Regions from separate parts of the Paenibacillus sp. sgz302164 genome, predicted to be linked through region 1. Evidence: a T-box and tRNA genes for the amino acid it is inferred to sense, from the RefSeq annotation. Region 1 holds a T-box; the other holds one or more tRNA genes.
What was found. A T-box is a leader RNA that pairs with one kind of tRNA and senses whether it is charged. The one in region 1 lies ahead of AC0LWT_RS06645 (valine--tRNA ligase), so its partner is inferred to be a tRNA-Val.
Positions count from the first base shown of each region.

Region 1 (15,483 bases):
GCTCGATCCACGGCTCTCTTCTTGTCCAAGAGGACCAATCGTCCGCATTTCCCGCAGGACGCTGTGAAGCTTCGCCCTCCTCGTTCAGCCGGTCCTTTTGGGATTCGCGGATCAGCCGCTCCACCCGGTCGCTCTCCGTTTCAAGCGGGCTGCCCCAGTTGCCGAGATCCGTCGTTAATGCGTTCAGAGCATGCGTTTCAAAAAAACTTTCCGCCTGCTGCCGTTCCGCTTTATCCGTGTGCGAGACGGGTTCCGCGGTTTCGGGCATGGATGAATCTATAACTTCAAACTCCTCTTCATAGAGGGGGATTACTTTTTTGTCCCTGTTTTCCTTAAGCGGCTGCGGCGTTCCGTTTTGAGCCTGCTGTTCATTTTGACCGAAGCGATATGTTATTCTTGCTTTATTCATATCCCATTCTCTCCTTGTCCCAATCTTCTGCTACTAGATTATGTTTGAGAGAATAGAAATATGATAAAAAAACGCCACAAAAAGCGAAGAATCTTAATCAAAAGCCTCCCGATTCCACAAGCAGCAGAAAAAGGAGCACGCCAAAAAAACGCGCCATCCAACACACACCGGCATTACAGCGCAAGTTGATGTGTAGGGGGTGTCGATGAACTCGCACACTTGCGCTGACGCATCTACTTGGCAACGCGCGGAAAGTCTGCAAAAAGCCCGGCTGCTGATAAACCGCACGCTTGCGCTAACGCACCTACTTGGCAACGCGCGGAAAGCCTGCAAAAAGCCTGGCTGCTGATAAACCGCACGCTTGCGCTAACGCACGGAAAGCCTGCAAAAATACATCTTTTTGCTCCCTGATGCGCTTGTCTCGACAAATTCCTGCAATTCTGCAGGTTTTTCCGCCCAAACTCCCGCTCTAGCCCATCTTGACCGAAAATTCCTGCATAATCGCAGGCTTTTTCCTAAAACGAACCGTTTCCACCGAAAAAAACTGCACTTTTGCAGGTTTTGACGTGCCGCACATCCTGCAGCCTCGCACGCCGCTTCTCTCGCTACTCCGCACGCCACTCTCTCGCCGCTCCGCACACCGCTTCTCTCGCAGCCTCGCACGTCGCTTCTCTCGCCGCGCCGCGCGCCACTCTCTCGCCGCTCCGCACGTCGCTTCTCTCGCCGCGCCGCGCGCCACTCTCTCGCCGCTCCGCACACCGCTTCTCTCGCAGCCTCGCACGTCGCTTCTCTCGCCGCTCCGCGCACCGCTCTCTCGCCGCTCCGCACACCGCTTCTCTCGCGGCCTCGCACGCCGCTTCTCTCGCCGCTCCGCGCACCGCTCTCTCGCCGCTCCGCACACCGCTTCTCTCGCAGCCTCTCACGCCGCTTCTCTCGCCGCTCCGCGCACCGCTCTCCCGCTGCTCCGCACGTCGCTTCTCTCGCCGCTCTCTCGCCGCTCTGCCAAGCCGCTCTCGCAGCCTCTCGCGCCGCTTTCTCGCTGCTTCGCGGGCTGTCAGGCTGCGCCGTCTTGTGTGGCGGCAAAACGAAAAATCGCCGCAAGCGCTGGAGCCTGCGGCGATTTCGGATGGTTATGATTTGGGTTCGTACTTGCTGCGCAGTACTTTGGCCAAGCCGTCGGCAGCTTTCCAAATGTCTCCTGCGCCCATTGTCAATACGAGGTCACCCTGGCGAACGTGGCCGATCAAATATTCGAGCACTTCATCCCTCGTCGGAATATGCTGAACGTTAGGGTTGCTGTTGCTTCGAATGAGTTCCACCAGCTTTGCGGAATCGACGCCTTCAATCCGCTTTTCGCCGGCTGGTGAGTAGATATCGGTGATAATCACCTCATCAGCATCTTCAAATGAGCGGCTGAACTGCTCGAATAAATAATAGGTTCGCGTATACCGCTGCGGCTGAAAAACGGCGACAATCCGTTTGCCGGTCGCTTTGGCCGCGCTGATCGTCGCTTGAATTTCCGTAGGATGATGCGCGTAATCGTCGATGACCAGAATGTCCTGCACTTCTCCCAGCACCTGAAATCTCCGTTTGGCGCCGCGGAATTCCTGAATCGCCTCGGCGATCTGCGGAAAGGAGAGCCCTGCTTCCAGACAAGTAATCAGCGTCGCCAGCGCGTTGTACACGTTATGCTTACCGGGAACGGACAAAGCAAGCTGGCCCAATTCCTGGCCGTGGTGATTGACTGTAAAAGTCACCTTGCGGTCTCCCAAAGTGATGTCCGAAGCGGTATAGTCGGCGTCGGAGTGGATGCCGTAGGTAATAACCTCGCTTTGAATTTGCGGGATCATTTCCCTCACAAATTTGTCGTCCTTGCAGACGACGGCTTTGCCGCCCGGTCTCACTTGACTGAGAAATTGCGCATAGGCATTTTTCAAATTTTCAAAGTCGCCGTTGTAATTTTCCAAATGGTCCGCTTCAATATTATTGACAAGCGCCAAAGTCGGGTGATACTGCAGGAAAGTGCCATCGCTTTCATCGGCTTCCGCCACGACGAACTCGCCTTTCCCCGCCTTCGCGTTGCTGCCCACATTCATAATCTCTCCGCCTATAATATAGGTCGGGTCAAGTCCAGTAGTTTCCATGACAAGCGCAATCATGGATGACGTTGTCGTCTTGCCGTGCGCGCCCGCAACGGCGATCCCTTTGCGCTCGTTCATCAGCCTTGCGAGCATTTGCGAACGATGTATGATCGGAATTTTCAGCTCTTCTGCCGCCTGCATTTCTACGTTGTCTTTGCCGAGCGCCGTAGAATAAACGACCAAATCGGCACCCGACACATTTTGCGCCTCATGACCGATGAATACTTGAGCCCCTTTGGCTTTCAGCTTTTCCGTAAGATCCTGCTCGGCCAAATCAGAACCCGATATGCGGTATCCCATTTCAAGCATGACCTTGGCAATGGCACTCATTCCGTATCCGCCGATGCCGATAAAATGTACGTGTTCAGCTTGACTCACGCCGTTCTCACCATCCTTTTTCAGAATCGGTTTGATTGGTAATCCAAGAACGAACATCGGAGATTAAATACAGCGTGCCGGATACGACCGCCAGATCATCCTGCTCGGTTCTGCTAGTCAGGGTTTTCAAAGCCCGCTTCCATTCGCGTTCCACAACGATATCCACTTTGCGGTTCATCTCGCGCAGCAGCTCTTGAGCCAGTTCCGCGAGCATGGAGGCGTCCCCTTTTTTATGAAAATCTGGTTCGGTAAGGATGAGAGTATCCACCAATGGTAGTATATGCCTCAGATAGCCTGTATGATTCTTCGTCGAAAGCATTCCGATCATAAAATGAAGCTTCTTATAGCGATATACGCCGCGCAGCGCCGCCGCCAGCGTCTCGGCTCCCTCCGGATTGTGCGCCCCGTCCAGCAAAACGCGCGGATGGCTCGAAACCATCTCCAGCCTGCCGGGCCAACGGGTTTCCTGAAGGCCTTTGTACAGATCCTCATCCTCTACGATAACTGCATAATACTGCCTTAATACTTCCAGCGTCATCAGCGCGACAGCGGCGTTCGTCAGCTGGTGGCTGCCGTTCAGCGAGACGGGAACTTCCCGCAGGCTGCGGAATGGACCTTCAAAATCGAAAGTTTGATGATCCAGTTCGCTGGTGACCGCGGTGTAGCGGAATTGCCGGTCCAGCGAGTAAAGCGTCGCTTTTTTGGCCTTGGCGGCTTGTTCAACGACACTCCATGCCTCGGGCTGCCGGACTGCTGTAATGACGGGAACGCCGGATTTAATAATTCCGGCTTTCTCCGACGCTACCAGCTCAAGCGTATCGCCCAAAATTTCCATATGATCATGACCGACATTGGTAATGATCGAAACGAGCGGCGTAACGATATTGGTGCAGTCCAGCCTTCCGCCAAGCCCCGTTTCCCAAACTACATAGTCAGGGTAGGCCACTTTGGCAAAATACAAAATCGCCAGCGCCGTCGAGATTTCAAACATAGACGGAGCCCCCAGCTCCGTCTCCCCGATTTCGTCAACAATCGGCTTCATTTCATTAACCAATTGCAGCAGTGACGCGTCGTCGATATCTGTGCCGTTCACTTGAATGCGGTTCGTGTACTTCTCCAAATACGGAGAAGTGAACGTCCCTACATCGTAACCGCATGTCCGCAGCACCGACGATAAGTATGCGCACGTCGAGCCCTTGCCGTTCGTTCCGGCGACATGAATGAACTGCAGCCTGCGTTCCGGGTGGCCGAGTTTTTCCATCATCAGCTGCATGCGGGCAAGTCCCGGTTTTATTCCCAGCTTTTCCATTCTGCCGACGATCCAATCAATCGCTTCCTTGGCTGTCCTGAATGCCGCCGAGCTTGAGTCTTTGATTTCATTCATTGATCTCATCCTCATTTACTATATGAATCACTATGTCGGAGCAACTAGGCGATAGCTCTAATTTCCACGATTACCCTTTTAATTCCGCTAATCGAGCTATCACTTTGTCCCTCTTGTCTGCGTAATCGGCAAGTTTGGCTTTTTCTTCTTCGATGACTTTGGCCGGAGCTTTGGCAACGAAGCCGGCATTGGCGAGCTTTTTCTCGATTCGTTCCACTTCGCCGTGGAGCGTTTGAAGCTCTTTGTCCAGACGCGCCAGCTCCTGGGCGATGTCAATCAGCCCGGCAAGCGGCAGGAACAATTCCGCACCGGTCACGATAGCCGTCATAGCTTTTTCCGGAGCCGTCAGATCCGATTCAATCTCCAGCCGCGACGTATTGCAAAAACGGCGCAAATACTCTTCGTTGCTGCGCAAAATCGCCTGCGTTTCATCGGAGGCCGGCTTCACCATAAGCTCGATTTTTTTGCTCATCGGCACATTGACTTCCGCACGGATGTTGCGGACTGCTCGGATGGCGTCCATCAACAGCTCCATCTCGCGGACCGCATCCGGCGCTTCGAACGCCGGGTTCACAGTCGGCCATGCCGCCAGCGTAATCGTTTCTCCTTCATGCGGCAAATGCTGCCAGATTTCTTCGCTGATGAAAGGCATGAACGGATGAATGAGCCGCTGCGTCTGATCGAGCACATAGGCAAGCACCGATTGCGTCGTTTTCTTCGCCGCAGGGTCTGCGCCGTACAAGCTCAGCTTGCTGAACTCGATGTACCAGTCGCAAAGATCGTCCCATATAAAATTGTAAAGCAAGCGTCCGGTCTCGCCGAATTCATAGCTGTCAATGAGCCGTGTTACATCGCGGACCGTTTCGTTCAAACGGTGCAAAATCCAGCGGTCGGCCGTGCCCAAAGACCCTGTCAAATCAATGTCGGCCGCGGTTACGCCTTCCAGATTCATCAACGCAAAGCGCGAAGCGTTCCAAATCTTGTTGGCAAAATTGCGCGCCTGCTCGACGCGTTCCCACCGGAAACGAAGATCCTGCCCCGGCGTGCTGCTGGTCGAAATCATATAGCGCATCGCATCGGCGCCGTATTTCTCGATTACCTCAAGCGGGTCGACGCCGTTACCGAGCGATTTGGACATTTTGCGCCCTTCGGAATCGCGGACGAGACCGTGCATCAGCACATCTTTAAACGGAATTTGCCCGGTAAATTCCAGAGCGGTGAAAATCATCCGCGCCACCCAGAAATAAATAATATCGTAACCCGTAACGAGAACGTCCGTCGGGTAATAACGTTTCAAATCTTCCGTATCGCCAGGCCAGCCCAGCGTAGAGAACGGCCATAAGCCCGAGCTGAACCAAGTGTCCAGGACATCCTCGTCCTGATTGATATTGCCGCTTTGGCAGTGCGAGCACACTTCGGCGTCCTGCCGCGTTACCGTCGTGTGGCCGCAATCGGCGCAATGCCACGCCGGAATGCGGTGGCCCCACCACAGCTGGCGGGAAATGCACCAGTCGCGCACATTTTCGATCCAGTGCAGGTAAATTTTTTCAAAACGGTCAGGGACGAAGTTGACGCCCTTGCCGGATTTTTGCGCTTCGATCGCTGCCTCTGCGAGCGGCTGCATTTTTACGAACCATTGTGTGGACAAATACGGCTCGACAACCGCGCCGCTGCGCTCGCTGTGGCCGACTTGATGCACATGCTCCTCAATTTTGACCAGTACGCCCTGCTCCTTCAGATCGGCGACGATCTGCTTGCGGCACTCGAAGCGGTCTTTGCCCTGATAAGGGCCGGCATTGGCATTCATCGTACCGGTTTCGTCCATCACAAGAATTTGCGGCAGATCGTGGCGCTTGCCCACTTCAAAGTCGTTCGGATCGTGCGCAGGCGTAATTTTGACCGCGCCGCTTCCGAACTCTTTTTCCACGTACTCGTCGGCAATAACCGGAATCTCGCGACCGACGATCGGAAGAAGCAGCTTTTTGCCGATCAGATGCTGATAGCGCTCATCGTCCGGATGAACCGCAACGGCCGTATCCCCGAGCATCGTCTCGGGACGCGTCGTAGCTACGACGATCGAGCCTGTGCCGTCCGTCGTTTTGTATTCCAAATGGTAAAGGTTCCCTTGAACTTCCTTATACTCGACTTCAATGTCGGAAAGCGCTGTCCGCGCGGCCGGATCCCAGTTGATAATATAGTTGCCGCGATAGATCAAGCCCTTTTCATAAAGACTGACGAACACCTCGCGAACCGCCTGCGACAGCCCTTCGTCAAGGGTAAACCGCTCCCGGGAGTAGTCGAGCGAAAAACCCATTTTCGCCCACTGCTCGTGAATCGTGTTCGCGTAATGGTCCTTCCACTCCCATACTTTCTCCAAAAACTTTTCCCGCCCCAGATCGTAACGGGTCTGGCCTTCCTCGCGCAGCTTCTGCTCCACTTTGGTCTGCGTAGATATGCCCGCGTGGTCGCAGCCGGGAAGCCACAACGCGTCAAAGCCCTGCATCCGCTTCGTGCGGATCATGATATCCTGCAGCGTAAAATCGAGCGCATGCCCGATATGCAGCATCCCCGTCACATTCGGCGGCGGAATAACGATCGTGTATGTCTCGGCGTCGGAACGGGTTCCCGCTTTGAAAAATTCGTTTTTAATCCAGTAGTCGTACCATTTGCGCTCGGCTTCCTTCGGATCGTATGTCGTAGGCATTTGCAATTGCTGAGCCGTTTGATTCGTTTCGCTCATATAGTTACCTCCATGTCATTATTTGCATTGAAGTTTGTTCGCTAATTTTTGCGGCCTCGTTCTCAGGGCGATCCGCCTCTGTTGGCTTCGTTCCCGTCAGGGAACGGGCGATCCGTTTTCCGTAAGGAAAACTTCCATTTCCCTCACGCTAACGTCCAAGCGTGTCCGAAGACGAGAGTTTCACCGAAACTCGTATGAAAGACGAAAGCGCTCCCTCTACCTGCTCATCGCCAAAAGCGCCTATCCCCGCTCCCTGCTGCAATCGCTCGTTGTCCAGGGGGCGAAACCTCAGAGTTTTGCGGAGCAAAACTGGCTTCGAAAGCATACGCTGGGGCCCTCCTTGTAGGAGGGTTTGGGAGGTAAAGAAACACAAATAAAGCCTCCCGCCGCAAAGGACGAAAGGCTTGCTTCCGTGGTACCACCTTTATTCCACGCCCTGTCCCGCCAGGGAAAGGCATGGCTCTCAAACAGATAACGGCTGCGGCCGGCAAACGCTGCGGAACCGATGGCAACTTGCGCGCATTGTTCTATCACGTTTGCAACTCCAGGGCGACTTCGATCGGCTGCGACCTATGGAACCTTTCAGCGCTGCAGTTCCACTCTCTGAAGGACATACCGGCTACTACTCCCCATCAACGTTTCCAAGTATTGCTCAAAATGATTTACACCATATGATAGCGAACATTTTCATCAGAGTCAATATACTGCCGTGCAGATTGTGTCGATTTGTAATTTTCATTATAACCGTTTTTCCATATTTTATGCTTAGACCCATTTTTGGGATTGAGATAAACCTCTATCGAGGTCTTTTCGAAGATGAGCGACCGCGTTTAGAGGTTGGTTTTATCGCCAATAAGCAAGCGGTTTTCGGGAATTGAAAACTTATACTTTGCTTATGCAGTAAAAAAGCCTTCGGCCGCTTCTTCGCGCAGCCAAAGACTTTTGCTTATGTACCCGTTATTTGGGAAGATAGAGAACCTGCCCCGCGACAAGCTCCTGATCGCCAAGCCGGTTAAGAAGCTGCAGCTCCCGCGGATTCAACTGATAGCGTTTGGCAATCGACTCCAGCGTTTCTTCCTTTTGCACGATGCACATTCTTAATTTGCGGAATTCTTGCACCCCCGAGTCCGTCCGCAGGAACAGGCGCTTCCATTCTATAACCTCGCCCTTCGCTTCCTCGGCGGCCTTTGCCTCGGCTTCCTCTTTCCGTTTTTCCGGGTGAAAAAGCGCCCCGGCTTTGGAAATAAGCGATTTTATACCGCTAGGCTGCACTTCCATCGCTTCATTCGCCTTTTTGCCGAAAGCGAGCTTAGGCTCTTTCTCCTTTTTCTCCTCCGGAATAACCGAAGCCGCCTCCTGCTGGGGAACTTCCTTCGACTCGGCTTCCACCTTCGGGGCTTCCGCGGCCGGGGCCTCGTTTTGCAGCGGTTCCTCGTAAGCCGGCGGAAACGGTTTGGACTCCGGAACTTCAGGAACCGCCTGCTCATTCGCCTCTTGCTTCACCTCCGTCGGAGCTTTCTGAACCGGTGCGGGAGGCGCCGGCTTTATCTTTTCCACACGCTCCTCCTCGGCTTCATGGACAAAGGTGATTTCCTCTTCCCCCCGCCAGCTGTCAGGCGGCGATGACACCATCTCTACGCCTTGCAGAGACAGAACTCCCGTCACATTCAAGCTCCTGGCCGAGAGAAGATCGATGTCGAAATTTTCAATCTCCACCAAAATGTCTTCCACCCGATGAATTCGATTGAGGGGCAGCGTAATTTCGACGGGAATCAAATGTTCGAGCAGTCGTGACGCTCCATCGTCGCTTTCATAATTTCCGGTGAGCAGCAGATTCCCTTTCAGGATCGCCTGCTCGTTCTGCGTTAAGACCTGGATATGCGGCACCAGCTCAACATCGTTCAGCTCTTGAATACCCGCCAATTCTTCCTGCAAGTGGACGCGCTCGTAGATATCGAATCTTAAACCCGGTTGCTGTTCAGCCACTGGCAAAATCCTCCCTTCCTTCAATTCCCGCCGCAAGGCAAACGACTGGAATGTTCAACCAATACCTTAAGATTTGTCTCTAAAGTATATGGGTGAAAAAGAGATGGCATGACTATATTTTTACGAAACTCGAAGCTTCTCTAGCAAAAGCAGCATATCTTCAGGCCACGGCGCCTGCACTTCGACCCTTTCCAGCGTGACCGGATGCTGAAAAAGCAGCCGCTCTCCATGCAAAGCCTGGCGCCCCAGCAGCGCAGAAGACCCTCCGTACAAAACGTCCCCCGCAAGAGGATGTCCGATATGGCTGAGATGGACTCTGATTTGATGCGTACGTCCCGTTTCCAGCCGCAGCTGCACGTGTGCCGCCCGTTTCAACTGCTCCGCGACTTCAAAATGCGTTACGGCCGCATCGCCCCTCGGCGTTACGCGTCTTTTGCCGGAATGATGGCGGTCCTTGCCGATCGGCTCGCGGATCGCTCCTCCTTTGGCGCGAAACCGCCCCTCGGCAATCGCCGCATATCTCCGGTCGATCCGCTTGTCGCGCATCGCCTCGTCGAGCAGCACGTGCGCCCATTCGTTCTTGGCGTACAGAACGGCGCCGGTCGTGTCCCGGTCAAGTCTGTGTATATGGCGGACAGCGCACGCCTGCCCCGTAGACGCATAATAATAGGCTACGGCCGAAGCCAGCGTCCCCTGCTGTCCCCGCTCCGAAGGATGAACGGACATCCCGGCGGGCTTGTTGACGACGAGACAAAAATCATCCTCGTACAAAACCTCCACCTCGCCGTACTCCGCTTCAAAACCGGGAGCATCCTCGGGAAAAACCCGCAGCAGCAGCTTTCCCGCCTGCACGCGCACGCCTCCTTGAGCAGCCAGCCGCAAATACAGTTTGCGCGGGACAGGCAGCAGAGCCCCCAGCCTTTCAGCGGCTAGCGGAGCTAGAGGGCTCCAATCGTCGCCGGGGAGAGGAAGCTCCATCCACTCGCCTTTCCGCTTCCATCCGATCATGACCGGTTGCCTCTATGAAAGAAAATAAGCAATACGGCCAGCAGCAGCAAAAAGAAAAAAACAACGGCCATCACATCTATTGGAAAATCAAAAAAATAGTATCGCTTCACAATCGGGCAGCTCCTTCTTCATGCTTGAATCAAGTCCACTTTATTTTAACAATTACCATTAACAATTGCATGCGTAAATATGATAGAATGAAATCTAGTACTGTTTTTTTCGACATCTTAGAATTTGAAGAAAAATGGAGCAGGAGAGGAATTATTTTGAATACTGCAATTTTACAGCATTTTCGCAGCTGGAGCTGGCTGAAACGCTTGCTTCTGCTTATAGCGGCATGTACGTTTCTTTGTTCGAGCTTTTTGTTTTTAACGCCTCTTGGCGAAACCATCCGTGTTTATTTGGCCAAAACGGTCATCACGACGCAGCACCGTGACTGGGCCTGGATCTTTGTCGGCGCCGAGCGCCGCGATCAACTGGTCAAAGAAATGCAGGATTTGACGGAAATCAACTCTATCGAAAAACAAGATCTGCAAGCCGTGAAGTATAACAAAAACCGTCCTATGGAAAGTCTCGTCAAGGTTGAAGACATTTCCGGCCAATTCTGGAAAGGCAAAAAAATGTATGTATACGATCCGAGAACGATCCGCGTAGTCGTCCCTTCCAAGCAGGGTGAAGGCGAGCGGATTACGTCGATGGTGCAGCGGACGGGAGCCGTAGCCGGCGTGAACGGCGGAGGATTTAACGATCCCGACGGGCTTGGCAACGGATTTGCCCCGATCGGCGCCATTATGTCCGGCGGTAACATTTTGTACACCGACCAGGAAGGCTCCATTCCTCAGCAAATCGTAGGTTTTACCAAGGAAGGAACGCTCATTATCGGTAAATACAGCATCAACGAGCTGCTGAAGCTTAATGTAACCGAGGCCGTATCGTTTTATCCCCGCGTTATCGCCAACGGCAAAGGGCTGATTACGAGCGGGGACGGCGGCTGGGGCAGAGCGCCCAGAACAGCCGTCGGGCAAAAAGCGGACGGAACCGTCATCTTTATCGTGATCGACGGCCGCCAAGCGCACAGCGTAGGCGCAACGCTCAAAGAAGTCCAGGACCTGTTCCTTGAAGACGGCGTCATTAACGCAGGCTTCCTGGACGGCGGGGCTTCGTCGGAAATGGTTTACGACAACGATCTGATTACCAAGCCATCGAGCCGTTACGGCGAACGCCGTTTGCCGTCCGCTTTCCTTGTCTTCGATCATCCCGAGTCCGTTAAGGTCGATAACGTTTGGGAAGGCTTGACTACGATTGATCCGGGCGGCGCTTACGATCACCCTGATTTCCTGAAAGAGCAGGCTCAGAAAAAAGCGAACCAGCCCAAGGCGACGGCAACGCCGAAGCCGGCAGCGACGCCGAAGCCATCCGCGAAAGCCGAAACGGACGAAACCGGCCAGGCCAAGCCGGGCGCTTCGGAGGGGCCCGGCGGAACGGCGAGCGGATCGCCGAAAGCAGGTGCTTCGGCGAAGCCCGGGGCTTCGCCTTCTGTGTCGCCGAGCGCGAGCGGCGGCAGCACGAGCGAGCCTGCGGGAACCGGCGCCGCAGCAGGCAGCGTGAATCCTGCTCCGTCGGCGACGCCGAAACCGAGCGTAGCGCCTGCTGCAACCGCGAGCCCTGCCCCTGACGGAGGGGGAACAGCGAAAACCGATGCAAGCCCTACGCAAGCGCCTGCGGCTTCTCCGAAGGCGAACTAAAAAAAGGTTGACCCGAATGGGTCAACCTTTTTTTGCTGCTCCCCCTCTTCCGCCGCCGTAAACGGCTTCAGAGGATTCAGCGCCCCTCCTGCACCTCGGACACCATTAGCGCAAACGCGCAAAAAACCTGCAAAAATACATCTTTTTGCCCTCACGATGCGCTTGTCTTGAATCATTCCTGCAAAAGTGCAGTTTTTTCTGCCGGGTCGGAGGCTTGGTCCCGGTTTGGCCGATAATTCCTGCACATTTGCAGGCTTTTTCCTCAAACGGGCCGTTTCCATCGAAAAAGCCTGCACTTTTGCAGTTTTTTCCAAACTGTAAATGTAACCGATCATACTTTTCGCAGCATTCCATTCCTCAGGCTATAAACACACCTTCGCTGCTTTTCCATTTCCAGGTTACAAATGGGCTTATTTGCATCATCGCAGCGTGAAGTGCCCCGCCCATCTTTTACAGGCGCTTAAGCGCCTCGCGGTGAGCTTCGATCGTTTCCGCTATATCGCTATCTGAGTGAACGGTGGAAATGAACATCCCTTCGAACTGGGAAGGCGCCACGGAAACGCCCAGATCAAGCAAATGGCCGAAATAGGCGTTGAACTTGGCCAAATCCGACGTTTTCGCCGTTTCGTAATCGACAACGGTCTGCTCGGTAAAAAACGGGCACAGCATCGAGCCGACGCGGTTGATCGTGCATGGGATGCCGACCTCGGCGGCGTTTTTCTTAAATCCGGCTTCCAGCATTGCCGATTTCCGCTCCAATTCCTCGTACACGCCCGGTTGGCCGAGCAGCTTTAAAGTCGTGTAACCGGCCGCCATAGCGAGCGGGTTGCCGGAGAGCGTTCCGGCCTGATAGATCGGTCCGGCAGGCGCGATGTGCTCCATAATATCGAGCCTTCCGCCATAAGCCCCTACCGGCAATCCGCCGCCGATCACCTTGCCAAGACACGTCAGGTCGGGCGTAATTCCGTACAGCCCTTGAGCGCAATGTTTGTGCACCCGGAAGCCGGTCATCACCTCGTCGAAGATCAGCAAGCTGCCGTACTGCTGCGTAATGCTTCTCAGTCCTTGCAAAAAGCCTTCCGCAGGCGGAACGACGCCCATATTGCCGGCGACCGGCTCTACAATCACTGCCGCGATATCTTCGCCAAACTTCCCGAAAACAAGTTTAATCGACTCCAGGTCGTTATAAGGCACCGTAATCGTATTGACCGCTACGTTCTCGGGAACCCCCGGGCTGTCGGGCAAGCCCAATGTAGCGACCCCGGAACCCGCCTTGATCAAAAGAGCATCGGCATGCCCATGATAGCCGCCTTCGAATTTCACGATCTTGTTGCGCTTCGTAAAGCCGCGTGCCAGCCGGAGGGCACTCATCGTCGCTTCGGTCCCCGAACTCACCATGCGTACCATCTCGATTGAAGGCACCCGTTCGATAACGAGGTTGGCCATTTCCGTTTCAAGTTCGGTCGGTGCGCCGAAGCTCGTTCCCTTTTCAGCCGCCTCTTTGATCGCTTCCACCACTTCCGGGTGGGCGTGGCCGACGATGAGCGGTCCCCATGAACCGACGTAGTCGATGTAGCTGTTTCCGTCGATATCGGTGACCCTGGAGCCGGCTCCCTTTTCCATAAACAAAGGGGTCAAGCCTACCGATTTAAAAGCGCGCACAGGACTGTTCACACCGCCGGGAATCACTTTCTTCGCTTCGCTGAATGCGGCAGCCGAACGCGTATCGATTCTGCTCGAATTTTTCATTTTCTTCATACCTCCACGAAGACCATATATGGTAAAATAAAACGGAATCCAATTTATGACTAAAGGCGGTACATGATGCTAGAATTCGTCAAACGGGTACCTTTATTTTCGCAATTGACCGATGCCCAACTGGGTGCCGTAGCCGAAATTTGCAGCAAAAAATCATATCGGCCGAATACGGTGCTTTTTTCCGAAAAAGACCCGGGCTCGGTGTTCTACATGGTGATCAGCGGGTCCGTCAAAATTTATACGACCGGCAATAGCGGCGAGGAGAAAATATTGTCGATCTGCAAATCGGGAGAAAGCTTCGGCGAGCTGTCGCTGATCGACGGCAAGCCGCGCTCGGCTTCCGCGCAAACGTTGGAAGAATGCGCGCTCGTCACGCTGACTGCGCAAAATTTCCTCGGCCTGCTGCGCAATCATTTTGACATAGCGCTCGGCATTATGCGGGAACTGAGCAGCCGGCTGCGCGATACGAACCAGCACGTCTACGACCTGACATTCCTCGACGCCAGAACCCGCGTCATCAAAAGCCTGATCACAATGGCGAACAAACACGGCATACGCAGCGAGAACTCCATCATCATCAAGCTTGTTCTGAATTATGACGAAATATCCCAGCTCGCAGGGGTCCAAAAAAATACGCTCATGCAGGTGATCCGCGATCTGGAGGAAAAGCAGATTCTTACGATCTCGCCCGTCGATTTCAGGCTGGATTTGTCCAAGCTTCGCTAGTCCGGCGCCTAACGGGCATATGCAGGGTCGGGAAGCTTTTGCGCCATGTAGTCAGCCAGCTGTACAGCGGCTTCTTGCCCCTGGCGGATGCAGTCGGGAATACCGACCCCGTGAAATCCCGCACCGGCTGCAAACACCCCCGGCATTTCCGCAGCCAGCTCCTTGCGAAACCGATCTATTTTCTCCAAATGGCCAACCGGATATTGCGGCATCGATTGAGGCATCCGTGTAATCTCATAAAACAACGGCTCTGCATGCAGACCCAGAAGCTCGCCGAGATCGTGGCGGGCTTTTTGCACGAGCTGCTCGTCGCTCCAGTTCAGCCATTCCTGCTCGCCCGAGCGGCCGATGTAACAGCGCAGCAGCACTTTGCCGTCCGGCGCCGTATGCAGCCATTTGGACGATGTCCACGTGCTCGCCGTAATCGTGCGCCCTTCTGTGCGCGGCACCAGGAAGCCGGAGGCGTCCAGCTCGAACGGAATGTCTTTCCGGTCAAAAGCCATAATGACATTGGCGACTGAAATATATTCGATCTGCTTCAAATGATCCGCAAGCTGCAGATGAGCCAGCAGCCGGGCCGTCTGATACGCAGGCGTACCGATGATGACTCCGTCCGCCGTTTCCGTATGCCCGTCCTCAAACACGACTTCCGTAAGGCCAAGCTCCGTCTTCCTTACCGATACGACGCCGGTGTCCGTTCGCAGGTCGCAGTCGGACAAGCTTTCGAGCAGCCCCTCAACCAGCGTCTGCAGCCCTTTTTTGAAAGTGACAAAAGCGGATGCCTTGAGTGGCTCGGGCACATGGGCGTTTTCCCCCGCATTGTTTTTCCGGCTTGCCATCATTCCTTTGATCAAGCTTTTGTGCTTTTGTTCCATAGCTTGAAATTGCGGAAAGGTGGACTTCAAGCTCAGCTTGAACGTATCACCCGCGTAAATGCCGGCAAGCAGCGGCTCCACGACGTTTTCCAGCACCTCTTTGCCGAGCCGGCGCTCCAGAAAGTGCCCGAGCGATTCGTCCGTCGTCTCCTCGCGCACAGGCAGCACTACGTCCAGCGCAGCCCGGGCTTTGCCGAGCGGCGAGATCAGCCCTGTTTTCATAAAAGGTGCTATTTCCGTCGGGATGCCCAGCACGAGACCCGGCGGCATGCGGTGCATTTTGCCCCTGCGTACGATATACGTTTTCTTGGCTTGCGGATTGAGCCCCGTCAG
Region 1 is NZ_JBVYOL010000003.1:227,158-242,640, forward strand. It holds gene AC0LWT_RS06630 (hypothetical protein) at 1-409, opposite strand, end outside; gene murC (UDP-N-acetylmuramate--L-alanine ligase) at 1,540-2,928, opposite strand; gene AC0LWT_RS06640 (bifunctional folylpolyglutamate synthase/dihydrofolate synthase) at 2,936-4,321, opposite strand; gene AC0LWT_RS06645 (valine--tRNA ligase) at 4,383-7,052, opposite strand; T-box leader at 7,441-7,697, opposite strand; gene AC0LWT_RS06650 (LysM peptidoglycan-binding domain-containing protein) at 8,010-9,038, opposite strand; gene AC0LWT_RS06655 (RluA family pseudouridine synthase) at 9,159-10,046, opposite strand; gene AC0LWT_RS06660 (phosphodiester glycosidase family protein) at 10,313-11,791, shown strand; gene hemL (glutamate-1-semialdehyde 2,1-aminomutase) at 12,242-13,540, opposite strand; gene AC0LWT_RS06670 (Crp/Fnr family transcriptional regulator) at 13,613-14,275, shown strand; gene hemG (protoporphyrinogen oxidase) at 14,284-15,483, opposite strand, start outside.

Region 2 (15,483 bases), on a different contig from region 1:
AACATTGGCAACACTCGTACTTTCGGCTGCGCTTCTTTCGACAGCATCTTATCCGGCATGGGCCGCAGAAGGCGCGGATGCCGCCGGTGCCGCAAGCGCGCCCTATACGGCTGCGATCGCGAGCTACCCGCTGGCCGCCTCCGTCGAAGTGGAGATCAAGAGCTTGCTGAATGAACATACGTCCGACACGACGAAGCTTGGCGCCGTCATCCGCTTGAAAAATACGGGTGCCAAAGTAACCCGCGTGCCGGACTTTGAGCTGCGTGTCCGCATGGCTGACGGCGTGGAATATACGCTGGAGCCGAGCGCGAAAAACCCGAAATCGATCCCGGGCAAAAGCGACCAGGAGCTTAGTTTTATGTCGGTTGTCGAACGGAGCGACGACGCGGCACTGACCAATATCAGCTGGGTGGACGTGGATATGGAAGTGTATCCGAAAAAAGAAACGACGCTGCTGAGCGTACCGCTCGACACTTCGATGGTTTGGAACGGAATCGACAGCAAAATTACGAATCAAACGGCGGTTCTGAAATGGGGAGAAACGTTCACTTTGCCGTCATTGCGTTCTCCTGTCGTCTTCCGGCCGATCGATATCCATAAAGAGGTAACGGCCAAAGGGGTTACCGCCGTCGTTCAAATCGAAGCGTCGAACCCGACTTCCGAGCGTCAAAACGTTCCGGTGTTCGCGCTGGACGGCAAAACCGAGAAAAGCGTTTATTCCGGCAACAGAGCGGAAACGTCCGTTTCTCTGGAAGCGGGAGAGAAAAAATATGTCCACGTCGTTATTCCGACGGATCTGGATACCGAATTTACAAGCCTGAATGTAGTAACGCCGGAGAAATACACGACCGCTGCGGGAGAGGAATCGTACCGCGTAGGCCGCATCAACATTTTGCTTCCAACCGGGGCTGCCGCGCAAAACTTGATCCCGGCTCCTAACTATACGCTGGGAACGCCCGTGAAGCTGGACTCTACGAACAAATATGTTCCTTCCAATGTCGATGTTTCGCTGGAAGAACTGCATGTGACAAGCAATGAAGACGACGGATTTAACACGGCTGTGGCTAAATTCAAACTGACCAACAACAGCGACCGGCCGATCCCGATTCCGGCAATTCAAGCGGAGTTGGTCAGCAAAGACGGCTTCTCCTATGCGGGCAGCAGACAAAAAAATACCGCACAGACTGTTGTTCCCAAAGCGTCCTATGTCGTCAGTTACGCATTCGCGCTGCCGGCTTCCGAAACAGGCGAGGGGCTTAGAATGAATCTGTACAGCGGGCAAACGAACGGGGATACCGTCTACAAATCGCTGCTTGCAACGGCTAAAGTGCCTGTTCAAAAAGAATCTTCAGACAATGAGCTGAAGGTGTATCCTTATGACTTGAAAATCAGAGACTGGTCGATAACAGCTCTTTTCCAAGGTTCTGCCAATATTTACAACTACAAGCTGAAGCTTGATCTGGGTATTGAACAAAATAAACAGGTTACCGTAGACGAAAGCAGTTCCAGCCTTCAGTTCGATCTTTACGATAATGTCGGCAATCCGGTAGGAAGCGCGGTAAAACCACTGGCAGGCTCGGGCCGATTGTATAACGGAATGAACACGATTGCCCTGAACGTCAACTCTGGACAGCTCGATTTCCCGCTGACGGTCAAAGTTTACGAAGTATTCACTACAGAAACGAACCGCACCGCCAAACGTTTGCTCACTGTTTTCAAGCAATAATACGTACTCATACAATGGGGCTGTCCCTCAAGCGGCTTTTAGGCTGCCGGAGGGGCGGTCTCTTCTTTTTTTTGAGTTGGATGGACGGGGCCAACAATCGGGCGCTGGCGCATGGTTGACATCAATGGCACCAATGGCTTCGCTGCGCTTGGAAAGCCTGCAAAAGTGCAGGCTTTTTCCGGGAAACCGGCCCGTTTTAGAGAAAAGCCTGCGATTGTACAGGAATTTTCGACGAGTTTGATTCCGAGCCCATGTTCGCGGCGAAATTCCTGCACAATTGCAGGAATTTTTCACTATCAGCGCACCAACGAGCAAAAAACTGCACTTTTGCAGGTTTTCCCCGTGCATTCAGGTTGATGTACTGCTCTGGTGGAGGGCAATTTTTAACATTCTCACTCTCTCAGATTTTTCGGGCTAAGCCATACCGTTCCATCATAGAGGGCTGGGGAATATTGGTCGCTGTTAAGTATCTCTAAGCGGGCAGGCTCGTGAGAGACTGTGTGCAAAGGAGGAAGGGTGTGAGTTGATGATGGAGTGGAGAGAGTGTTTGACTTGGTCAAATTTAACTTGAAGAGGCAGCGCTAAAGCAAACAAGTCGAGCAAAGGGATCAATTTAACCCGCTGCCCGACTTGTTTTGATCTGACAATTGAAGAAAGGGTTGCCCCTCGACAGTTTCTAGTCATCCGCGAAGCAAAAATGTTTGATAAACGGTCCAGGCTTCGTTCTCCGTTTGAAACAGGAGGTGAATGCGATCCACTTTGGAGCGCAAATCGACGGGGGTATGTCTCAAACTGGACAGGACATCGTGCAGCTCGTCGGCGCCCAGCATTTGCCCGATCGTCAAATGAGGGTTGTACAAATAAGGTTTGTCGGGTTCGGCGAGCAGCTCCGTACAAATGGCATTCCGCAAGTCGATCATCGGCTGCGTATCGGCAAGCGCTAAATAAATGACATGGTTGACGGGATAAAAAGAAGAGAACCGGTTGAAATGCAGCTCAAAGGGAGCTGCCGCTTTCGTCTTCTCCTCAAGATGCGCCGCGGCGGCGGCAAGCTTTTGCTCATCCCACACCTCTTTGTCGCGGAGGGTAAGATGGGGCTGAATCAAATTATAGTGAGGATCGTAGCGCTTCCTGTAGCTGTTCGCAGCGTCTTGCACTTCTTTGGACGGAAAAACGGCGATTCCACAGTTCATGAACACCCCTCCTAAGAACTAGCATATACCTATTATACCGCTTTCCTGCCGCTTCTAACACCTGTATCCATGAAATTACAAGACGCTCATAAGGATGGCCCGTTTTGGTTATGATAGGATTATTGATACTTAACAGACGGAGTGATTGTACATGCGTTGGGTGTATTGGGCAAAATTGTACGATTCCAAATTCCAGGCCGGCTGTTTGGCCAAGCGTATGGAAGAAGACTGGTGGATTTACGGATACGAATGCCCTCAGGAAGTCGAGGTATACAAATCGAAAAAAGGGCGTTTCGGCGTCAGGTACAGCACTTTGTAAAGCAGTTCTGTACGGTAAAAAAATCCTTGACTTTCCATTTGCATTTAGTGTATATTTAATTTTGTCGCTATTAGCGGCAATAACGACGCGGGGTGGAGCAGCCCGGTAGCTCGTCGGGCTCATAACCCGAAGGCCGCAGGTTCAAATCCTGCCCCCGCAACCAAATCTTTCATACGGGCCTATAGCTCAGTTGGTTAGAGCGGTCGGCTCATAACCGATTGGTCGGGGGTTCGAGTCCCTCTGGGCCCATAGCTGAAACCCTTTGCAGAGCAAGGGTTTTTTGTTTTTTTTCGAACGCCGGAGCGCGCTTATTGCCGCGCTCCGGCGTTCGTGTTCGGCCGCGCAAGCTGAGTGGCGGCCGTCAAGTGATTTTAGCGATGCGGATGTACCAACGCGCATCGGTGGAGGCTCTTTCGAGGCGAAACAGAATTCGCCTCGTTTTCGGCGCGGTCGCGCGTTCCGGCGTAGCCGAAACATCGACCGCGGTTTCAAGTTCGAGGAGCTGGGACGTATCCAGCTCCGGGAATTTCGACAGGCGGTGCATGCTGCGCACATGCACCGCCTGTTCTTGCCCTGTGGCGGCCTGCAGCAGCTGCAGGTCGCCTTGATTGGCGGCAGCGATCCAGACGTCGATCAGCTGCCAGGGCGAGAGCTTGCTGATGTACTCCGTCAGCAAGCCGGCGGCTCTGTGCACCATGACCTGGTGCGCAGGATCAATGGAGCGGGAGCCGTGTGTCACGCTCCCGAGAAAATGGATGCAGAAATGACCCTTGAAGTCATTTCCGGGAATACCGTCGCCGCCGTGCGGCATGCCGTGCATGGAGGCGGCCAGCGTGCGGCCGTTCAGCTTCACCAGAACGGCCCTCCGGTTCCAGCTCCAGGCGCCGCCGTAGATGCGTTTGAGCGTCGCGGAGTCGGTCTTCGTCAGCGGCTGCACGTCCGCGTGGCTGCTTCCGGCGCGGCGCTGCCCCTGGAAGCTCAGACCCGATTCCACGTCGGTAATCGTGAAGCTGCTGTATTTGGGCAGCACCCGGCTGGCCTCCTCCCAGGGGAGCATTTCGCCATAGTGCTTGGCTCTTAGCGACTGCACCTGGTTTTTCAAGTCTTTTTGCACGCGGCCGCTTACGGCCAGCTTCATTTTACCCGCAAGCTCAATGACCTCTCCCTCAGGCGTAACACCGAACGTTTTCGTTTGCCCCTTTTGCACATAAGTTAGCACGGTATCGGGCGGCAGCGCTTCTTCATAGGCGGCCCCCGCTGTCCCTTTTTCCAATTCACGAATCATTTTTTTATCTTTAAAATCCGCAGTTGTTTCATACCTCGCTTGCGGCGCAGCTTTAACGCTGAGATGAATTTGTCCGGCGTTTGCCGGTTCCGCGGCCTGGACGGCTCCATCCGGTTCGGCTGCAAGGAGCGAAACATGCAGGCACGACAACAGCTGAATCATCGCAAAAACGCTTGTTAGCCTGAAAAACCGGCGGCATAATGCCTTTCGGTGCATGGATAGGGGCCTCCTCTTGAGGAAAAGTGACTGCTCATACTCTACAATGAAGTTTTTGCTGGATACGCCGAAAATATGAACTCAAAAGCAAATCCATTTTGCGCCCGGACATATTCTCTCCTGAACAGATTGTGGTAAAATATACGAAAACATGGAGTGTTGAAGGCGTTCTTTGGAACCCTATCGAAAGGAAGATGAGAATGACGGCAAAGCAGCCTTTTCAATTGAATATGGGAGAAAATCGGACGATTCGCGCGGATTTTTATCCTGCAACCGTGCAGCCGGCCAAGGCGACCCTTGTGATCTGCCACGGATACAAAGGCTTCAAGGATTGGGGGATGTTTCCGTTTGCGGCAGCCGAGCTGGCGGAGCAAGTGGACGTTGTATCGATGAATTATTCCCATAACGGAGTCGGAGCCGATCTGCTTGAGTTCACAGAGCTTGAAAAATTCGCAAAAGCCACGTATTCAAAAAATCTTGAAGATCTTGATGCGATGGTCCGTTTGATCGGTTCCAGCGTATTTTTGCAGACAATGAACGAAAACAGAGCGGAAACCGTCTTGTTTGACAGGCATGAAATCGAAACATTCTCCGGTGCGCGTGCGGCGCGTCCGATTATTTTGCTCGGGCACAGCCGGGGAGGCGGGGAATGTCTTATCTATGGATTGGATCATTCGAGTTTTGTTGCGGGTGTGATCAGTTGGAACGGCATTACGGACGTCAACTTGTTGACCGAGGAAAATATAGCGGAAATGCGGGCAAATGGCCGTACATATACGATGAATGGCCGAACGAAGCAGCTTATGCCGCTTGATCTGGAAATTTTGGAGGATATGGAGCGGGAAAAGGAACGGTACGATCTGGTTGGCCGAATTGGCGGCGCGGCGATTCCGATCTTTTTGATCCAGGGCACTGAAGACGGGGATAAACGAATCGGCGGCTCCGCCCGGCTTGTGGAGCGAAATCCCGGCGTTCAATGGATAAAGGTGCCGGATGGCGATCATACCTTCGGGGCCGTCCATCCTTTTCAGGGTGAGACTGCGCCGCTTCGGCTGGCTATAGCCGAGACCAAAAAGGCAGTTCGCAGCATACTGGGCCAAAAAGAATAAGGAGTAGGGGGGGCAGGGCGATGCTGACTGCGGGCCGGCTGGTATTTACTGTAAGTGTGACGATCATCGGATTAGCAGCTGCCTATGCGCTTCAAATTCCTCTAGCCCTTGGATTTATGTTGGGGCTTTTTACTTTGATTTTTTATAGCCTGCGGGCAGGCAATACCGTTCGATCTACCGCATCCCAAATGTTGAAAGGGATACAGCATACCAGAGAAGTGATATGGATTCTTGCTTTAGTCGGTTTGATTATCCCTGCCTGGACTGCCAGCGGTACGATTCCGTTTATGATCGACGGGGGGATTTCGCTCATCGATCCGGCTTTTTTCGTCACATTTGCGTTTGTGGTTTCCTTGATTATCTCTATGCTCCTGGGAACGTCTACAGGAACGCTAAGCTCCGTCGGAATCCCGCTCATGGGGTTGGGCGCCGTGCTGCAAATTCCGCTTCCTCTCATCGCCGGCGCGCTCGTATCCGGAGCGTTCGTGGGCGACAGGACGTCGCCGTTTTCCAGCGCCCATCAGCTGACGGCGGCTTCCACAGGCGTGGCTGTGAAAAGGCAATTCAAAGCATTGCTCCCGACCACAGTCGGTGCGATTGGATTGTCGGCCGTCTTTTTCGTGGCGCATGATTTGAACGGAGGCTGGCACAAAAGCGGCGTATCCGCCTTGCAGGAGCAGTTTCGCGGCGGATTTGCCTATAGCTTGTGGCTGCTGCTGCCTGTGCTTATTCTTTTAGGATCCATTTTGTTCCGTATCCGAACGAGGAATGCCTTTATTTGTTCGATCGCGGCTGCAGTTGCCGCCGGTACTATTTTTCAGCATATTCAGTGGAACGAATGGATTCGCGTTTTGTGGGACGGATACCATTCCGGTGCGTTTACTTCCCTGCAAACAAAAGGGCTGTCAGGCATGATCGAGCTGATGATTCTTATTGCGCTTGCCGGTGCGTACAACGGCATCCTCGAAGCGAATCAAGCTCTGCAGCCATACATGCAAAAGCTGCTCGGCACCACGTCCTCACTCTTCGTTGCCACGCTGCGGGCATCTCTTTTCGGACTAGTGCTTAGCCTCATATCCTGCACGCAAACGTTGCCGATCATGATGACCGGACGCAGCCTGCTGCCGATTTGGGAGCTGCGGTTTCCCCGCAGCCAGCTCGCCCGTGTCGTCGCGGATTCAAGCCTCGTTTTCGCCGCCATCATCCCTTGGAACATGCTGGCCATCGTATGCGGTACGATTCTTGGCGTGCCGGCGGAAAGCTATCTCCCGTATGCGCCGTTTTTGTGGACGCTGCCCTTGTGCACATGGACGTGGTCCCTCGCAAAGAGCAATTGGAGGGTGAAGAGGGGGATGGATATTTCAGCCTGACATGCAGCTAAAATGAATGAATAAAAAAAGTTTAGAAAAGTTGTTGACAATTAGATAAATTCTTGATATATTACTACTTGTCACTGAAACGACTTGTTAGCTCAGCTGGGAGAGCACCATCTTGACAGGGTGGGGGTCAGTGGTTCGAGCCCACTACAGGTCATATAGAAAAACCCTTGATTATCAAGGGTTTTTTGCATTTCTGAGACTTTGTCTACTTGTAAATGATTGCAAAAATCGGTTCCATGGTCAAGATTTGGTCAAGAATGCTCTTTTCGGCCAAAATAAAAGCTCACTCGATATTGGATGAGTGAGCTTCACTACATTTTTCGTTTAAAATCCCGAATATATGAGTCCGTTTCAATGGATTTTACGGAGAGCATTTCAAGAATGCGATCTTGCCTTTCTTGTCCTTGCATCAGTTCTTTGACAATGCTTTTGACTTCTTGCATATCCGACCCCAGCGTATCGGCTTTGCTCTCGAACCGATCAGTTTTGTCCTCAAGCGTCTTCAGCCTGTTGTTATTTTCCCCAACCATTTTGATTAGTGTTCCCAGCATTTCTTCCATGCGGTTTAATTGGTTGTCCTTCATCCGTTTAGCCTCCTGTTAGTAATTTAAATATAACATAACATGGCAAAACTCTGCTTGTAAACTTATTGTTCAGCATCCCATCCATTATCGTACAGCCTTAAAAGCCGAAACCCTTGATTTCTAAGGGCTTTCGGCTTTGTCTGCTTTTAGATATGCCGGATTACACTCCGAAATAAATTTTTGCGGATTCGCTGTCGGCTTGATATTGGGAATAGATCCGGTCAAGCTCCCATTGGTCATAAGCATGATTCCAATCTTCGATAACTACTCTATCCAATTCGGTTTTATAAGCTTGATAGCTGGAATAGTTTAAAAGATCCAAGCGGGGGGTTCCGGTTCCCAAGCCGTTGTAATAAGGGGTCGCAATCGCAATATCGGCTCTGTAATGTCTATATTGCTCGTCAAGCTCCCATTGATCGTGGGCATTGTTTCCATCAATTGCATATTGCTTCTCCAATGCTGCTTTATATGTGTTGAATGTGCTGTAGTTGTGCAAATTAACCAGCGGGTGAGCAGAGGCGGCCGAAGCGACTGTGAACAGCGAAGCGGCGACAGCAACGGATAGTACGAATGATTTTACATTTTTCATAAATAATCCCTCCACAATATATGTTTGGTTTGTAATACAATAAAAGCATATAAAATAAGGGATTATATTACAATATGTTTACCAAAAAATAACATTACTAGCGGTAGATTCAACTGTTCCAAACAACAGCAGCACAAAATAAAACCTCCTGACCCGGAAGTCAGAAGGCATGTTTTGCAGCTCAGCTTATTTGTTTCTTATGTAAGCTCAATTCGTAGTTTCGATGTAGGCGTAGCTAGGAGTCAGCTGTATTTGAAATAAACCGGTCCGGAGGTTCATTTTGCTCGTTGTCATCACCAATAGAAATACCAATTATAAATAATACGGCTATCAGCAAACAAATGATTTGTATCATAAATGTCCCCCCTTTTATTCGAATATTAGCAGATTTTCAAAATGAATTCTGTTTGAAAATAAACAAAATTGCAATTTTTTTCATCTATTGAAATAAAAAAACGTCCCCGTAACATAACAAAAGGGGCTGCTTGAGAGCGGCCCCGGGCGTATCAGGAAGTTTTGGATTTTTTGGTCGTGGCAGTATGTTTGACGGTGTACAGCTTGTTGTTGAAAATTTGGTTTTTGATGAATTTCCCGATTTTTTGTTTGGTTTTGGCCGTGTCAGCCGCTTTGATCGTGCCCTTCTTGGCTGCCGCGTCAATTTCGTTGTCGGCAATGTCGATGAGCTTTTGTTCGAACGTTTGTTCCGAAACGCCTTTCTCTTTAGCAATTTTGGCCAACGTAACGTGTTTGGCTAATTCGGCGTAGATCGTTTTTTCGTCTGTTTTTAAAACGGAAGCGGAGTTGGCAACCAGTTGAGCGGTTGACCATCGAGCATAATTTTGCGCAACGTTTTTGGTGTGAACGGTATGCTTGGCCGTCGTCTGGGCATACGCATTGCCGCTTAATAAGGTGGAGCTGCCGCCTAACAGCAATGCTGCCGCGGCTAAAACAGCGGCTGATTTTTTCCTGATACTACTCATTTTTCGATCACTCCGGCTCTCAATATGTACTACAAAAGAAATGTAGCATTCAATTATGAATGCTACCTTAAAATGAGATGAATTTTCCAAGTTTTCACTTTGGGCCGGCGGTTTATTTGGAAGTCTCGCGGTGATGTCCGCCGCCATGGTAGTGTCCGTCATGATAGTGGCCGCCGTGCCATCCGTATCCGAATGGGCGTTGCTCCGTCAAACGGATCGGCTTGGGGCGGTGCTATTTTCATATCTTGGAACATATGAAGAAGTGAAGCGAAATAACAGGACCGCAGAAGGCGGGGAGGTGATGCCAATGTTCAAGTACGATATTACGAATTATGGGGCGGTAGGAGACGGAAATTCGGATCAAACGGTAAAAATCATGGATGCCATCAGCGCGGCCGCAGCGGCAGGAGGAGGAACCGTTTATGTGCCGAACGGGGTATTTTTAGTGACAAGCGCGATCACCATTCCGTCCAATATTTCGCTGGTAGGGGAAGGGGAGCTTTCGATTCTTAAAGCTTCTTCGAGTTTTGCCGGCTCTGCGGTGGTGATTACGAATGGGAGCTTGTCAACCGTTTCCAATTTGACTTTTCAGTTAAATACGTCCGGAGAAATCGGCATTTATATTGCCGGGGGGACTTCCGTGCTGACCATTTCGAATGTGTGCTTTTTAGACGGTACGCAGGGTGTCGCCATCAATAACGGTTCGACGACTTTTGTGAACGGCATTTCAATTCTTCAGTGCAAGTTCGGTAATGTCGGATACGGCATTTTGCTGAACAATAGTGCCCGGGGCAGAGGACTGCTCGTCCAAGGGTGCTCGTTTTTTAACGGGGGATACGATTATATTGAAATTAATTTGGCCGATTTCTCGAATATTTCCATCGTGGGCAATTATTTTGATTTGTTGTCCAACGTAAGCGCGAGCGCCGGATTTGCAATCGGTGTAGCGGGCGGCGGAAGCATGACGATAACCGGCAACGTGTTTTACGGGATTCATAAAGAGGCTGTCCACATACAGAACTCATCCAACGGCATCACGGTTTCCGGCAACGTCTTCGAGGAGTGCGGATACTCGTTTGCCGACGGTACGCCGTACAGTGTCATTAACTGCATCAGCGGTTCCTATAACGTTACGATAACCGGCAATACGTTCAGGAATACCCAAAGGAGATCGACGGCCATTCATTTAGCCGCATCCGGGGGAGCCAACGCATCCAGATGCAGCATTTCCGGCAATACGATTTCGGGATTCGATGTGGGCGTGTCTAACAACGAGCAGCTGCTATGTTCTTATGCCGACAATACGATCAGCGATTGCGGGACAGCTTTTTACGGCAATAAATTATTCAATCAAACTTATTCGGACAATGTAATATCGAACTGCACGAATGCTTTCGTATTTGCAGGGTATCAATTGTATTACGCCTACACGGATACGAAAATTTCGTTCATTGGCAATCAGGTCGGGGCCGATGTGCAGAACGGTTTTGTTACGGACGATACATCGATCTATGTAATGCGCAGAACTTTTATCGGAAATCAAGGCTTATCGATACCGAGCAAGGTTGTCAATGATTCTTCCGCGCTGGACATTAACAGTCTGAGAGCGGATCACAATCTGCTTCTGGCCAAACTGCGGATCCAAAAAATAGTCGAATAGGTGACTTTGTCTTGCGATACGGAAGGAGGCTGAATTGCGATGAAACGAGGACGTTCGAAGAAACTAAATATCGTTTTGTATGCGTGTCTAATGGCGACGATACCCACGATGGTATATCTTGAAATTCATCATTACTTTTGGATGAGCCTTGTACTGGTCTGTGTCATGTTCGCGATTTCGATGGTTATGTTCGGATTGTCCGTTTACGAGCACGAGAAAGCCGGAGAAAAAGCCAAACAGAAGAAATTTTTGAATTAGGAGTCGGGCACGAATGCTTCCCGGAAAATGCTATAATGGATGCTGACTGGGGGAACCGACATGCCTGTAATTCGAATCGAGCTGTACATTAACGCTCCGAAAGAGATTTGTTTTGATTTGGCGAGAAGTATCGATATTCATGCCAAGTCCGCATCGCAGACGAAGGAGAGGGCGGTAGCCGGTGTGACGAGCGGTCTTATCGAGTTGAGGGAGACGGTCACTTGGGAAGCCGTTCATTTTGGCATCAGGCAGCGGTTGACGGCCAAAATTACGGAGTTCGACAAGCCGCACCGTTTTGTGGACGAGATGGTCAGAGGAGCTTTTCAGCGTTTCCGGCATTCGCATGAGTTTGCGGATAGCGGAGCGGGAACGATCATGACCGATGTGTTTGATTACACCTCGCCGCTCGGGGTGCTCGGCAAGCTGGCGGACATGATGTTTTTGAAGCGGTATATGGCCGGTTTTTTGCAAAAGCGGAACGCATATATAAAGCAAATGGCCGAACAAGCCCACGGCCGGCGGGAATAAAGCGCCGAATTTGCATTGCAAAGGACTGTCCGCCCCGCAAGGGGAGACAGTCCTTCTATGCTTTGCTTGCTCCTACATCAAAGGATTAGCGTTTGAAGCCGGAAAGCTGTTGCTCGGCAATTTGCACCAGACGCTTGGTAATGTTGCCGCCGATTGCTCCGGCATCGCGTGTGGCCAGGTTGCCGTTGTAGCCAGTCGGAGAGAGCGGAACACCAATTTCCTGAGCGACTTCGTACTTCAGTTGATCCAATGCTGCCTTTGCTTGTTGTACGACTAAAGCGTTGTTAGTTGCCATTGATCATCATCTCCTTTTTTATGGTACGCCTTTATTGTTTTGAATGTTCAGACTATTTATACGAGCAATCACAATAATTTTTCCGCGCAGAACTGACGGAACCGATTGCCTTCGCTCCCGCTCATAAAAATAAGGCGTGCACATATACATAGAAAGTCAAAAGATATATAAGGAGATGGTTCGTGCGTGAACAATGTGATTATTTTTTTTAATCAGAGGAAAGTTCCAGTGAGGTTGATTGGCACCGACCGAAAGCTCCTTCCGAGGTTAATCAAGGCGTTAGGGTCCAACAAAATAACGATCGGCAGGATTCGGGAGTCGCTGGTGAAGATCGACCTTCTGGGCTCGGAAGCGATTGTGTATTCTTCACAGGGCGATAAATTCCGGATTCCTATCTTTTAATAAAGCGTGAGTCAGCCGGCAAGGAGGAACCTTTATGAATCGGTCGGATGTTATTTTGGAATTGCAGCTTGTGCCTGAATTGCTGAAACAGGCGGAAGCGATCTATACGGATGCCGTAACGGAATTGGCCTGGGCGAAGCATCGGCTGCTTGCCAAAGAGTGCGAAGTGATCGGCGAAGGCTTGGTGAACGGGAAGAACGAGCAGCAGCGCCAAGCCGAGATGTGGCCGTATACCAAAGATTTGCAGGAGCAGGTTTTACGCGTGGAAGCCGCGGTAGAGCATGCCAAGGTCGAATTCCATTTTTACAAGCGCAAGCTGGAAAATTTGCAAACGATCGCCAAGCTGATGACCATTTTATAACATATAGCCCCACAGTAGTCTGCAATCGAAAAGATTGCGGATTTTTTTTTGAAAAATTGTATCCGTTTGATGTTTACTGTCGGATTCACTTGCGCATCCTAAGTGTAGTTTTTGCAAATCCCAAGACGCAGGAGGTCAATCGTCCGTGAATTCGACAAAATTATTGTTGGCCGCAAGTGCCATGCTGCTTACGATAAGCGGTTGCCAGAGTGTGAAAAGTGTTTCTGTCAAGGAGGCGGGGCAGCCCGCTGAAATTCAGGTGTCCATGATCGGAACGACCGGGCAAAAGATCGGTTCGGTGAAGCTGCAGTCCGTAGCGGATGGAGTTCGGATTCAGCTTCAGGTCAGCGGATTGAAACCGGGTATGCACGGTTTTCATATTCATGAGAACGGCGTGTGCGAAACTCCGGAATTTACTACCGCTGGCGCCCATTTCAATACGTATAAGAAAGAACATGGATTCCTGAATCCCAAGGGAACGCACGTAGGCGATCTGCCAAATTTGGCGGTGGATGCGCAGGGAAACGGCCAAATGGACGTAACGACAAAGTTGGTCGTTCTTCCTCAGGACAAGCCTAACTCGCTCTTGAAGCCCGGCGGTACAAGCTTGATTATCCATGAGCAGGTCGATGATTTCATTACAGACCCATCAGGCAATTCGGGCAAACGAGTCGCCTGCGGCGTTGTGAAATAAGCAAAGGGGCGATTATGATAATGATCAAAACTCAAGACTTGAAGCTGCAAATGGACGAACTGACCAAGCAAAATGATATGATGCTTATCGAACTGGAGCAGATGAAAAAAATGTTACAAAACAGCGGACAGGACTCGCAGAACGGGCAAAATCAGGATCAAAACAGCGGCGGGCAGCAGCAAGCGTCAGGTAACAACAGCCAGTCGCAAGATCAGGCCGGTTGTCAGGACCAGCAGAATCAGTCAAACCAACAAAATCAGCAAAACCAGCAAAATCAACAAAATCAGCAATCGAATCAAAGGAACGGCGGCGGAAACCAGGTGTCGGATTTGGCGTACGAGCTGCTGAAAATTAAAGATCTTGTGGAAAAATTGGAGCAAAAGACGGCGCAATACGTTTGCAACCAGTCCAGCGGGGCGATGACGGAGAAGGACGCCGTAAATTTGGTGCTCACCCTGATGAACGGCATGGTCGATTGGGCCAGTGAATTTGTTTCATCCAAAAATTCGTCTTCCGGCCAATTGCAATAAGACAAAGGAACCGCCTGCGCGGTTCTTTTTGTCGAAATGGCAAGTATTCGATCAAGATTTCTTTATATTGGATTGATTTATTTTTTAGGAGTTTCGACAATATGCACTTATTTACAGGAGCTGGAATGATGGTTAAAGTATAGGGTAGAAAAAGAGAATAGACAAACCATTAAACGAGGTGCGGATCATGAGAGAAATGGATATCAGTAAAGTAATAAACCAGTTAGGGCTGCATATGGCCGATTTCGGGCGGTGGCTGAGTGAGGAAGAAGAATCGGACAACAGCGACATTCCGACGCCGCCTGTACAGCCCTTCGCCAAGCCGATGCCGTCTGAACCGGTGAAATTTCCTCAATAAGATGCCGTCATATCGAAGCTGCAGCTGCGGAATCGGGCTTCTTTTCTTCTGCATTGTTCCTCAGCGGCAACCATTCTTTCGCTGTCCGTCGTTGTTTCATTCCTCGCACATCCTGCTTTCCACTCAGTAAAAAACCTATCATTCTTATCCAATTATATCGATTGCCATTATTACATACGTTTTTTTGGTGACCGCAATATGCAAAAATAAAAACAAAGCCGACTTGGGAGGCCGGCTTCATTAGCTTTAATGCTCTGCCGCGGCAGAAGGAGATCTGAACATCTGTTTGGCGCAATATTCGATGATATCGCTTCTGCGCACGATGCCGATAAATTTATCCGCGTCATCGACGACAGGAACGAAGTTTTGCACTTTGGCCAGTTCGATTAAATCTTCCATATCCGCGTGGATATGAACCGGTTTGTTGTTCATTCGCAGCGGCACTTCCTGCAGGAGGTGCCGGTGAGCGTTCTCGAAGCCGATGCCTTCGGAATTTTTGAGAAACCAGAGCAAGTCGCCTTCTGTAACGGTCCCGACGTAGTGGCCGTTCTCGGAGAGGATCGGAACTGCCGTGTACCGATGGTATTCCATGCGTTCCAGAATTTGACGCAGCGTTGTCTGCATAGTAGTCGTAATAACTTCAGATTTGGGTAGTAGGAAGAAGGCTATATTCATTGACAAAACTCCTTTTTGCAAGCTCATACTCTCATTGTATCAAAAAGTGGGGACAGAATCTAAACCGGCGGCGAAATCGCCGCTTGCGGCAGTCCCGGCAATGAGATAAGCTGGACTTTGGAAAGGAAGGTGCGTCACATGACAGAAACGATTCACGTAACGAACAAGGAACAACTGCAGTCCTGTTTCGATATCCGGATGAAAGTATTTGTAGAGGAACAGCAGGTTCCCAAACATTTGGAAATGGATGAGAAGGACGAGTCTCACGAAGCAAGCCATCATTTTCTTCTTCTCGAAGGTGGACAAGCTGCCGCGACAGCGCGTTGGTATATGTATGCGGAA
Region 2 is NZ_JBVYOL010000023.1:16,170-31,652, forward strand. It holds gene AC0LWT_RS29605 (hypothetical protein) at 1-1,726, shown strand, start outside; gene AC0LWT_RS29610 (hypothetical protein) at 1,838-2,083, shown strand; gene AC0LWT_RS29615 (2'-5' RNA ligase family protein) at 2,407-2,919, opposite strand; gene AC0LWT_RS29620 (hypothetical protein) at 3,071-3,238, shown strand; tRNA gene AC0LWT_RS29625 (tRNA-Met) at 3,325-3,401, shown strand; tRNA gene AC0LWT_RS29630 (tRNA-Ile) at 3,414-3,487, shown strand; gene AC0LWT_RS29635 (hypothetical protein) at 3,600-4,739, opposite strand; gene AC0LWT_RS29640 (alpha/beta hydrolase family protein) at 4,940-5,848, shown strand; gene AC0LWT_RS29645 (Na+/H+ antiporter NhaC family protein) at 5,869-7,218, shown strand; tRNA gene AC0LWT_RS29650 (tRNA-Val) at 7,309-7,381, shown strand; gene AC0LWT_RS29655 (hypothetical protein) at 7,539-7,811, opposite strand; gene AC0LWT_RS29660 (hypothetical protein) at 7,972-8,400, opposite strand; gene AC0LWT_RS29665 (hypothetical protein) at 8,907-9,380, opposite strand; gene AC0LWT_RS29670 (right-handed parallel beta-helix repeat-containing protein) at 9,688-11,040, shown strand; gene AC0LWT_RS29675 (hypothetical protein) at 11,080-11,298, shown strand; gene AC0LWT_RS29680 (SRPBCC family protein) at 11,359-11,826, shown strand; gene AC0LWT_RS29685 (alpha/beta-type small acid-soluble spore protein) at 11,912-12,121, opposite strand; gene AC0LWT_RS29690 (hypothetical protein) at 12,308-12,523, shown strand; gene AC0LWT_RS29695 (hypothetical protein) at 12,558-12,884, shown strand; gene AC0LWT_RS29700 (superoxide dismutase family protein) at 13,030-13,578, shown strand; gene AC0LWT_RS29705 (hypothetical protein) at 13,599-14,108, shown strand; gene AC0LWT_RS29710 (hypothetical protein) at 14,296-14,466, shown strand; gene AC0LWT_RS29715 (CBS domain-containing protein) at 14,713-15,141, opposite strand; gene AC0LWT_RS29720 (GNAT family N-acetyltransferase) at 15,280-15,483, shown strand, end outside.
Region 2: it has a tRNA-Val gene. The T-box ahead of AC0LWT_RS06645 (valine--tRNA ligase) is inferred to sense a tRNA for this amino acid. The anticodon was not compared.